Regions from separate parts of the Agromyces sp. GQ35 genome, predicted to be linked through region 1. Evidence: predicted binding sites of a transcription regulator. Region 1 holds the regulator's gene; each other region holds the start of a gene.
What was found. Region 1 encodes LexA, which represses DNA repair genes until DNA is damaged. Its sites were predicted from a motif close to TCGAACANNTGTTCGA; they were not measured.
Positions count from the first base shown of each region.

Region 2: AC6CH0_RS14235 (DUF6504 family protein) is a predicted target of LexA. The motif match lies at 1,861-1,876, and genes of this name have one in related genera.
Region 3: imuA' (DnaE2-dependent mutagenesis accessory factor ImuA') is a predicted target of LexA. The motif match lies at 1,472-1,487, and genes of this name have one in related genera.

Region 1 covers NZ_JCAXEO010000003.1:513,921-517,235, reverse strand. Annotated here, with positions in the region: gene AC6CH0_RS17545 (histidinol-phosphate transaminase) at 1-472, opposite strand, end outside; gene AC6CH0_RS17540 (LysM peptidoglycan-binding domain-containing protein) at 517-900, opposite strand; gene lexA (transcriptional repressor LexA) at 1,170-1,847, shown strand; gene AC6CH0_RS17530 (alpha/beta fold hydrolase) at 1,909-2,676, opposite strand; gene metE (5-methyltetrahydropteroyltriglutamate--homocysteine S-methyltransferase) at 2,763-3,315, opposite strand, start outside.
Region 2 covers NZ_JCAXEO010000002.1:475,303-478,617, forward strand. Annotated here, with positions in the region: gene AC6CH0_RS14220 (DUF3093 domain-containing protein) at 1-206, shown strand, start outside; gene AC6CH0_RS14225 (DUF4193 domain-containing protein) at 203-496, opposite strand; gene sepH (septation protein SepH) at 692-1,756, shown strand; gene AC6CH0_RS14235 (DUF6504 family protein) at 1,892-2,176, shown strand; gene AC6CH0_RS14240 (benzoate/H(+) symporter BenE family transporter) at 2,177-3,315, opposite strand, start outside.
Region 3 covers NZ_JCAXEO010000002.1:273,828-277,142, forward strand. Annotated here, with positions in the region: gene AC6CH0_RS13280 (M20/M25/M40 family metallo-hydrolase) at 1-1,174, opposite strand, end outside; tRNA gene AC6CH0_RS13285 (tRNA-Leu) at 1,287-1,370, shown strand; gene imuA' (DnaE2-dependent mutagenesis accessory factor ImuA') at 1,504-2,211, shown strand; gene AC6CH0_RS13295 (DNA polymerase Y family protein) at 2,211-3,315, shown strand, end outside.

The DNA.
Region 1 (3,315 bases):
TATCGGGATCGTGCTCGTGCACTGCCGCGACCGCAGTGGCGGGACTCAGCTCGAACTCGTCGTCTCGATGCGCGGTGACCCACTCGGTGCCGGTGCCGGCGGCGAGCAGGCCGTACATCGAATACGTGGGATCGAAGCCGAGCACCGTTCGTCCCGGACCTCCATAGGCCTGCAGCACGTGTTGGAGCACCTCGTTCGACCCATTCGCAGCCCAGATCTGCGCCGGCTCGAGACCATGCCCAAGATACTCGGCGAGAGCATCGCGGAGCTCACTGAATTCGCGATCGGGATACCGGTTGAGCGTGAGGATGGCCGCGGCGACGCGGGCGACGATGTCGTGCGCGACGGCCTCGGGAATCGGATGCGTGTTCTCGTTGACGTTCAACGCGACCGGGACGGTCTTTTGCGGGGCACCGTATGGCGCACGACCGCGAAGGTCGTCGCGAATGGGGAGGTCTTCGAGACTCGTCACGAATCCATGCTAACGACGCACAGCGACGTGATTTCAGACTGTCGTCACGGAACGACCGGCAACGCGAGGCGCTGGCCAGGCTCGACCACCGCGTCGTCGAGACCGTTGAGGCGCATGATCTGGTCGATGACCTCACGCACGTCGGCAGCGGGATCGACCGACTCGGCGATCGCCCACAGGGAATCGCCCTGGCCGACGGTCACGTAGTCGAAGGTGGCGCCCGCAGCGTCGATATCGGCGGCAGCGGCGCCTGCGCCGAGCACGGCGACGAATGCCCAGACCACGAGCGGCACCGAAGCGAGCCCGGTGAAGACCACGCGGCCGCGCCGGGTGAGCCGCAACCGCGTGCGGACAGGAGTAGTCGCGGCGGACTCCGCCTGATGGGCCCCTGCGGGCTGGAAACCGGTCGTAATGGTCACTGCGCTCATGTCACACCTCCTGTAGGAGTCGTATCCGGCCCTCGGCCGGGAGGACCGGATACGAAACTCTGTTCCGAATATATCTTCGAACAATCGACATCGCAAGGACGAAATGCCGGAAACTCCTGTCGCGGATTCTCCGACACACTCGAACGAATGTTTGCCGCACCCGCGTGAGGCGGATACAGTTTCGAATGTCTGGAAGACAGTCGACCAGACACCACCGACATTCGGCCGCGAGACGGCCGTTACGAGGGGCGGAGACGTTGAGCACCGACATCGATGACGTGCAGGCAGTCGGCAGGCCGCGCCGCCGCAAGAGCCTGAGCGCCAAGCAGATCGCGATCCTCGAGATGATCCAGCGCTCCGTTTCGAGCCGCGGCTATCCGCCGAGCATGCGCGAGATCGGCGACGCGGTCGGTCTCTCGTCGCTGTCGAGCGTCACGCATCAGCTCAACCAGCTCGAACTCGCCGGATACCTTCGCCGCGATCCCAACCGTCCTCGCGCACTCGAGGTGCTGATCGAGCTTCCCGGCGTCACTGAGCGCAGCGTCACCTCGTCGGCCCCGACGCCCGTCGGCGACGCGGCGATGGTGCCACTCGTCGGCCGCATCGCCGCCGGCGTACCGATCATGGCCGAGCAGCAGATCGACGAGGTGTTCCCGCTCCCCCGCCAGCTGGTCGGCAAGGGAGAGCTGTTCATTCTCAAGGTCGTCGGCGAGTCGATGATCGACGCCGCGATCTGCGACGGCGACTGGGTCGTGGTGCGCTCGCAGCGCACCGCCGAGAACGGCGAGATCGTCGCGGCGATGCTCGACGGCGAGGCCACGGTCAAGGTGTTCCGCCAGCGCGACGGCCACACCTGGCTGCTCCCCCGCAACAGCGCCTTCGAGCCGATCGTCGGCGACCACGCCGAGGTGCTGGGCAAGGTCGTCGCCGTGCTGCGGGCGGTCTGATCCGTTCGTTCGCGCTGCCCGCGAACGTCACCGCGACATCGACACGACCGGCCGCGAAGGCCTAGCCTGCGGCAGGAGCCGAGCGCAACGGCGCTTCGGCTGCGCCCGGCGCGAGCGCTTGGAGCCACCCGAACACGGCCTCCATGAACCCGGCGTGATCGTCGCGGAACACGGTGTGCCCGGTCCCCGCCACCGTCTCGACGGTCATGCCCTGGCGGCGAAGCTGCCGCGCGACCTTCGCAGTGATGAGCAGGCTCTTCTCCGCCAGCACCACGAGCGTGGGAGCGACCAGGCGGGCGGGCGGCACGAGTCCCCGCGTGTCGGCGAACCCGAGAACGGTGCGCTTGTCCCAGTCGCGAAGTGTCGCGAGTTCGATCTCGACGTCGTCGGCACTCCATTTGGGGTTCATGCGAACGAGTGCTGAGCGACGAGGTCGCGGTGCCATGGCGAAGAACGCCTTGAACGCCCAGCCCTTCACCCCTGTCGGGAACGAGAACGCCGGGTCGATGTAGATCGCGGCACGCGGCGCCAGCCGGTCGGCGACGAGACTCGCCACGAGGCCGCCGAGCGAGTGGCCCATGACGACCTCGGGCGGCCGGTCGAGCAGGGGCGCCAGCGTCTCGACCACGTCGTCGGCCCACCTGGCGGGTGAGTACCGCACCGCGCGCGGGCTGCGTCCATGCCCGGCGAGATCGACGGCGAGCACGCGGAAGCCCCGCGCCTCGAGCTCAGCCGTGACCCGATGCCAGGCGCGCGAGTCCGACATGATGCCGTGGATGAGGATCGCCGTTCGCGAGCCGCCGCCGGATTCGTGGACCGCGAGTTGCATGGGCCGACCGTACGCGCCGCGCCTGTGCGTCAGCCCGGCGGGAGCCGAGCGGATGCCGCGAGCCCGCGACATCCGCTCGCCTCGAGCTATCCGGCGAGCACGGGCGCATCGAGCTGCGCGCGCACGGCGCGCGTCGCCTCGACGATGTGCCGCAGGGACTCGACGGTCTCGTCGTAGCCGCGGGTCTTCAGGCCGCAGTCGGGGTTCACCCAGAGCCGCGACGAGGGAATCGCCGCAGCGGCGCGCTCGAGCAGCGTCTGCACCTCGTCGGTGCTCGGCACGCGGGGAGAGTGGATGTCGTAGACGCCCGGCCCGATTCCGTGGTCGAAGCCGCTCGTCTCGAGATCGTCGACGACCTCCATTCGACTGCGCGCCGCTTCGATCGAGGTCACGTCCGCGTCGAGGTTCTTGATCGCGTCGATCACGACGCCGAACTCCGAGTAGCAGAGGTGCGTGTGCACCTGGGTCGCCGGCTCGGCGCCGCCGGTCGCGAGCCGGAACGAACCGACCGACCAGTCGAGGTAGGCGGGATGGTCGGCGAGCTTCAACGGCAGCAGCTCACGCAGGGCGGGCTCGTCGACCTGGATGACGCGGATGCCGGCCGCTTCGAGGTCGGCGATCTCGTCACGCAATGCGAGC
Region 2 (3,315 bases), on a different contig from region 1:
ACGCGGCGCGCGTCGAACGCGGTACCGGCCTCGATGCGCGCGCGTTCCTCGTGATCCGCGGCTGGGTGCAGCCCGTCGTGCGGGTGCCCATCACCGACGCCGCGGATCCGACGCCGTACTGGCTGGTCTCGACGCGTCATCCGAAAGAACTGGCCGCCGCGATCAATGGATCACGACGGCCTGAGCTTAATGAGCCGGGCGTCTAGGACGCGCACTCCAAGCAGATCGGTCCGAGCTTCGTCTCGTGGTCGATCTGCGAACGGTGCTTCACGAGGAAGCAGTTCACGCAGGTGAACTCGTCAGCCTGCGGCGGAAGCACCACGACGTCGAGTTCGACGTCGGAGAGATCGGCACCAGCGAGGTCGAAGCCACCGGGGTTGTCGGCGTCATCGACATCCACTACGCCCGACATCTTGTCGGGGACGCGCTCCTTGAGGGCCTCGATCGACTCAGAGTCGTCTTCGGTCTTCCTCGGTGCGTCGTAATCCGTTGCCATTCCCATCCATTTCCTCATCGCCGAAGATTCGGCGGCCATAGTCTGCATCAAAACGGTTGCGTAAGCAAACCACTTCTGCGGCGTTCTCTCAGCTGCTTCGTGCTCAACTTCCGCCGCGCCCGCCCTATTCCCGCGACCACGCATCGGAACATGGCATCCTTGGGCGGAGACGAAGGCACGGAAGGGCTTGTCGCGATGCAGGAACTCAAGGTAATCGGAGTCGAGAACGGCGCGTTGCTCGCCGCATCCGACGATGGCGCGCGCTTCCGGATCGAGATCGATGAAGTACTGCAATCTCGCATCCGGCAGGCACAGCCCGAGCAGCACGCCGGGCCGAAACCCTCGCCGCGAGAGGTGCAGGCGCACATCAGGGCCGGCATGTCCGCCGATGAGGTGGCCCAGGTCACCGGTGCGGCCATCGATTACATCCGCCGTTTCGAGGGCCCGGTGCTCGCCGAGCGCGAACACATGGTCACCTCGGCCCTCGCGGTTCCGGTCCACGTCACCGCCGAGGTCGACCCGGCCGACGAGCAGCCGACGTTCGGCGGCGTCATCCGTGAGCGCCTCTCGCAACTGGGCGCACATGGCGAGCGCTGGGCGAGCTGGAAAGACGAGGAGCGCGGCTGGATCATCAAGCTCGAGTTCACGGCCGAAACCATCGACCACGACGCGCGCTGGAGCTTCGAGCCGCGAAAGCAGTCGCTGCAGCCGCTGAACTCCGAGGCGATCACCCTCTCGCAGCAGGGTGAGATGAAGGGCGGCCTCATCCCCCGCCTGCGCGCGGTCAGCCCAGAGTCCGAAGAGTCGCGCTTCGACAGTGGAGCCTTCACCTTCGAAGAGCCCGAACACGGCGACTTCGACACGGCGCCGCATCTCGAACCACTCCCGTACGCACGAAGCCAGGCATCGAGCCCGGCAGCAGCACGCGCCGCGATCAAGCGAGCGGATGAGCCCAGACAGACGCTCGGCGAAACGGCCGACCTCCTCGAAGCCCTTCGCCGTCGTCGCGGCGAGCGTGAGGCTGCGAGCAGCGAAGCGGAGCAGCCGCCCGCTCCGCTTGCGCCCGCTCCCGTGCAGGAGTCCCCGGCACCGGAACAGCCGGTCGAGGAGAAGCCGGGTACGGCCGCCCGGAGCATCTGGGGCGGCAAGGCCTCCGCGAGTCCTCCAGGGGCGCGCAACGGCGCCAAGAAGGGTCGCGCTTCGATGCCCAGCTGGGACGAAATCGTCTTCGGCGCGCGCACCGACGACGACCTGGCCTGACACCGCCACGCAGACACGGGTCCGCAGCCACTCGGTGGCCGTGGGCGAACGCCGTCGTGCTCATCGCACGGCGGCGTTTCGCGTGCCGCAGCACGATGCTATTATCGAACGTATCTTCGAATCGATGAGGTGCCCATGTCGCTCGTCCGTGAGTTCGTGGAGTTGTGGACGAACGACGTCGGGCTTCCGCAGCGACTCGTCTGGCGCGACCGCCGCTACCGTGTGACCGATACGCCGACGACGCTCGTCGGCCAGTGCGACTGGTGGGCGCCGATCGCACACCACGATGTCTCGCCTGGCCGTGCGCCGCTGCAGATCGCGGGTTGGCGATTCCAGGCCACTGCCGACGACGGCGAGAGCCATGTCTTCGATGTGCAGCGCCACGACGACCGCTGGCAACTGGTGCGGGTGTTCGACTGACTATTCCTGGTCGGAATCGGCGCGCCGGGTGTCGTCGACGCGTTCGGGTTCGGGTTCGGGCGCATGGCCGGCGAGACCGGCCGTCGTCGAGCGAGTCTTCGGCCGTCGAAGCCACAGCATGAGCACCCCGCCGACGATCAACCCCCAGAACGCCGACCCGATGCCGGCGACGACCACTCCAGATGCCGTCACGAGGAACGTGCCGATCGCAGTGATGCGTTGGGCTGAGTCTTCGAGCGCGCTCGTCACGGAGGCGACCAGGGCGCCGAGGAGCGCGAGCCCGGCGACAGCCGTGATGATGATCGGCGGTGAGGCCTGCACGACCGCCGCAGCGAGACCGGCACCCGCACCGAGCAGCAGGTAGACGATGCCGGAAGTGAGGGTCGCCACCCAGCGCCGCTTGGGATCGGGGTTCGAATCGGGGCTCGCCATGATCGCGGCGGTGATGGCGGCGAGGTTGATGGCGTGCCCACCGGCGAATGCCGCAGCAACCGACGCCGCGCCTGAGGTGACGAGTACCGGACGAGGAGGAAGGCGGTAGCCGAAGGTCGACATCACCGCGAACCCGGGCACGTTCTGGCCGGCCATCGTCACGATGAAGAGCGGCAGACCGAGGCTCACGATCACGAACGGGTCGAAGATCGGGGCGACGAACTCGAGTTGCGGCCGCACTGCCTCGCTCTCGAGCACGGCTGGTCCGGCGATCAGCCCGATACCCACCACGGCGACGAGCATCGCAGCCGGCACCGCCCATCGCGGGGCGAGGCGCGCGAATAGAAGCCACACGAGCACCATCGGTATCGCGATCGCGGGCTGTTCGACGGCCGCGAACACGGGCGCGACGCAGATCGGGAAGAGGATGCCGGCGAGCATTGCACTCGCGATCGGCTTCGGAATGCTCGTGATCGCGCGGCCGAGTGCCGGCCACAGGCCCGCGAGTACGATCAGCACTCCGCAGACGATGAAGGCGCCGATCGCGGCTGCGAACTGCTGCGTCGTGGCGGCAGCTGCGACGAGGAGCGCCGCGCCCGGTGTCGACCATGCGAAGGAGACCGGCATACGGGTGACGAGCGGCAGCGCGATGCACGTGAGCCCGGTCGCGATACAGAGCGCGAACAGGCCGGATGCCGCCTGCGTCT
Region 3 (3,315 bases), on a different contig from region 1:
GACTGAGCGCCTTGTTGTCGGTGCCACCCGAGAGCAGGTACGGGAAGACCGGCACGCCGGGGTCGTGCACCTCGAGCGAGCGCTTCACGGCATCGACCAGGGCGCCGGATGTCGCGGCCTCGAGCCCGACGTCGCGGTGCACGATCTCGATGTCGACGAGGTCGCCGATGAGCGCCTGCACCTCGGCGAGCACGGCGTCTTCTTCGCCGGGCAGCGTGCGGATGTCGATGAGCGCCTCGGCCCGGTCGGGGATGACGTTGTGCTTGTAGCCCGCGGTCAGCAGAGTGGGGTTCGACGTGGTGCGCAGGGTCGCCGTGATGAATCCCGAGGCCGAACCGGTGGCGAGGGCGAGTTCGTCGGGCGAGACCTGTTCTGCGTCGACGCCGAGGACGCCCGCGATCTCGCCGAGCAGTTCACGGGTGGTGTCGGTGAGGCGGATCGGCCATTCGGTGCGCCCGAGGGTCGCCACCGCCTCGGCGAGCTTCGTGATCGCGTTGTCGCGGATGAGTCGTGAGCCGTGCGCCGCGACACCTCGTGCGACGAGGCGGATCCAGAGCAACGACTTCTCCCCGGTCTGCAGCAGGTAGGCGCGACGGCCACCGACGGTGATCGAGTAGCCGCCGACCTCGCTGATCGCCTCGGTCGCCCCCGCGAAGAGTTCTGGGTGATGGTCGACGAGCCATCCGGAGCCGAGGCCGCCGCCGGCCTCTTCGTCGGCGAAGAACGCCACGATGAGATCGCGGGCCGGCTGCGAACCCGAACCGATGATGTCGCCGAGGGCGGTCAGCATCATCGCGTCCATGTCTTTCATGTCGACGGCGCCACGGCCCCAGAGCATGCCGTCGCGCACCTCGCCCGCGAACGGGTCGACGCTCCAGTTGCGGGCGTCGGCCGGCACGACGTCGAGATGCCCGTGCACGACCAGCGCCGGCTTCGAGGAATCTCGGCCGGGCACGCGCGCGACGACGCTCGTACGCCTCGGTTCGGGCTCGAAGAGCTGCGGCGCGAGTCCGAGCGCGGCGAGCCGTGCCTCGACGTATTCGGCGGCTTCGCGCTCACCGTTCGCCCGGCCCTCACCGTAGTTCGAGGTGTCGAAGCGGATCAGGTCCCGTGCCACGGTTGCCGTCTCGTCGAGCTCGGCGGCAGGGGTGATCTCGGAGGGTGACGGGGCCATGCCTCTCACGCTAGCCGGGGCATCCGTCGATGGCCAGCGTGTCGGAAGCGCCCCGGAAACCGTGCTAATGTCTTCTCTCGGGCCACCGAGGAATCGGAAGGGCCTGACACGAGCGCGGGTGGCGGAAATGGCAGACGCGCTAGCTTGAGGTGCTAGTGCCCTAACGGGCGTGGGGGTTCAAGTCCCCCCTCGCGCACGCTTGTGTCGAAAAGGCCGGATCAATTCTGATCCGGCCTTTTCGCATTTCCGGGAGCGGATCTCTCATCCGGGACGGTCGGCACTGCCGACTTGCCGTATTCGAACATGTGTTCGAAACTGTGAGGGTGACCATGACCGCTCCCCTCGCCCCGGCCGAAGTGCCCTCGCGCGTCGAGGAGCTGCAGGCTCGCATCCGCGGGATGCAGGCGACACGGCTCGATTCGAAGCTCGTGCCGACGCATCCCGCCTTCGAACGGGTGCTCCCGGGCGGCAGCCTTCGTGAAGGCACCGTCGTCTCCGTCGAGGGTTCCACGACCCTGCTCATGGCGCTCATGGCCGGCCCATCCGCGAGCGGGCGCTGGGTCGCCGTCGTCGGCATGCCCGAGTTCGGTGTCGAGGCGGCAGCTCGGTTCGGCATCGACCTCGAACGGCTCGTGCTCGTGCCCGATCCCGGGCGGCAGTGGCTCACCGTGGTCGCCGCGCTCGCCGACGTCATCCCCGTCGTGACGGTGCGACCGGTCGGCAGGGTGGCGCCTGCTGAGACCTCGCGACTGACCGCCAGACTCAGGCAGCGCGGCACCGTGCTGCTCGTCGCCGGCGAGTGGCCGGGCAGCGATGCGAGCCTCGGGGTCGAGGCGAGCGAGTGGCACGGGCTCGAGCTGGGACACGGCCATCTCAGCGACCGCGATGTCGTCGTCTCCGCGGGTGGGCGCGGGGAGTTCGGCCGGCGGGCCCGATCCCGCCTGCAGCTTCCAGATCGGTCGCTCGCCTTCCAGGCCGCCGATGACGCGCCCCCCGCGCCCGTGCATCTCGCCGAATACGAGCGGCGGGCCGTCTGATGATCATCGACCCCACCCGCACGATCGTGCTCTGGTGCCCCGACTGGCCCGTGTTCGCGGCCTGCCGAGAGGCGGGCATCGATCCTTCCGCGCCCGTCGCGCTCACCGACGGCGGTCAGGTCTTCGCCTGCTCTGCGGCGGCGCGGCGCGATGGCGTCGTGCGCGGCGTGAAGCTGCGCGAGGCGCAGTACCGCTCCCCCGGCCTCACCCTGCTCGACTACGACGCCTCGCTCGACGTGCGCGTGTTCGAACCGGTCGTGCGGCGAGTCGAAGAGACGGTTCCGGGCGTGCAACTCATCCGCCCAGGCACGCTCGCCATGCGGGCTCGCGGGCCCGCTCGCTACTACGGCGGTGAGGATGCCGCGGCGCGGGCGTTGCTCGACACCGTCGCCGAGCTCGGGGTGGCCGGTGCACGCGTGGGGATCGCCGACGGGCCCTTCGCGGCCGAGCAGGCGGCCAGGGCGGCCGGCGAGTCACCGGTGGGCATCGTCGCGCCCGGGGCATCCGCTGCATTCATCGCGCCGTTGCCCGTGGGTCTCGTCGTCGATGCCCGCACCTCGACCCTGTTGAACCGGCTGGGGGTGCGAACCCTCGGTGAGTTCGCCGCGCTGCCCGAAGCCGACGTGCGTCGCCGCTTCGGTGCGGCGGGTGCCTTCGCCCACGACCGTGCATCGGGCCGCGAACAGGCCAGGGTGCTCGCCCGCACGCCTCCTCCCGAGTTCGAGGTCGCGCAGGAGTTCGAACCACCGCTCGACCGCATCGACCAGCTCGCCTTCGCCTTCAGGGTGCTGGCCGACGAGTTCATCGAGCGCATGCGGGCGAAGCGGCTCGTGTGCACCGGCATCCGCATCGAGATCGACGACGAGGGCGGCGGCCATTCCAGCCGCAGTTGGCTGCATCCGCGCTGGTTCACGCCCGCCGACGTGGTCGACCGGGTGCGCTGGCAGCTGCAGGGCGCCGGTACCGCCGACAGCGCGCTCACCTCGCCCATCGTGCGACTGCGCGTCGTGCCCGAACGCATCGACTCGACCGGAAACCACGAAGAGGGGCTCTGGGGCGGCGGGCCCGACGAGCGCGTGCATCACGGCCTCACCCGGGTGCAGA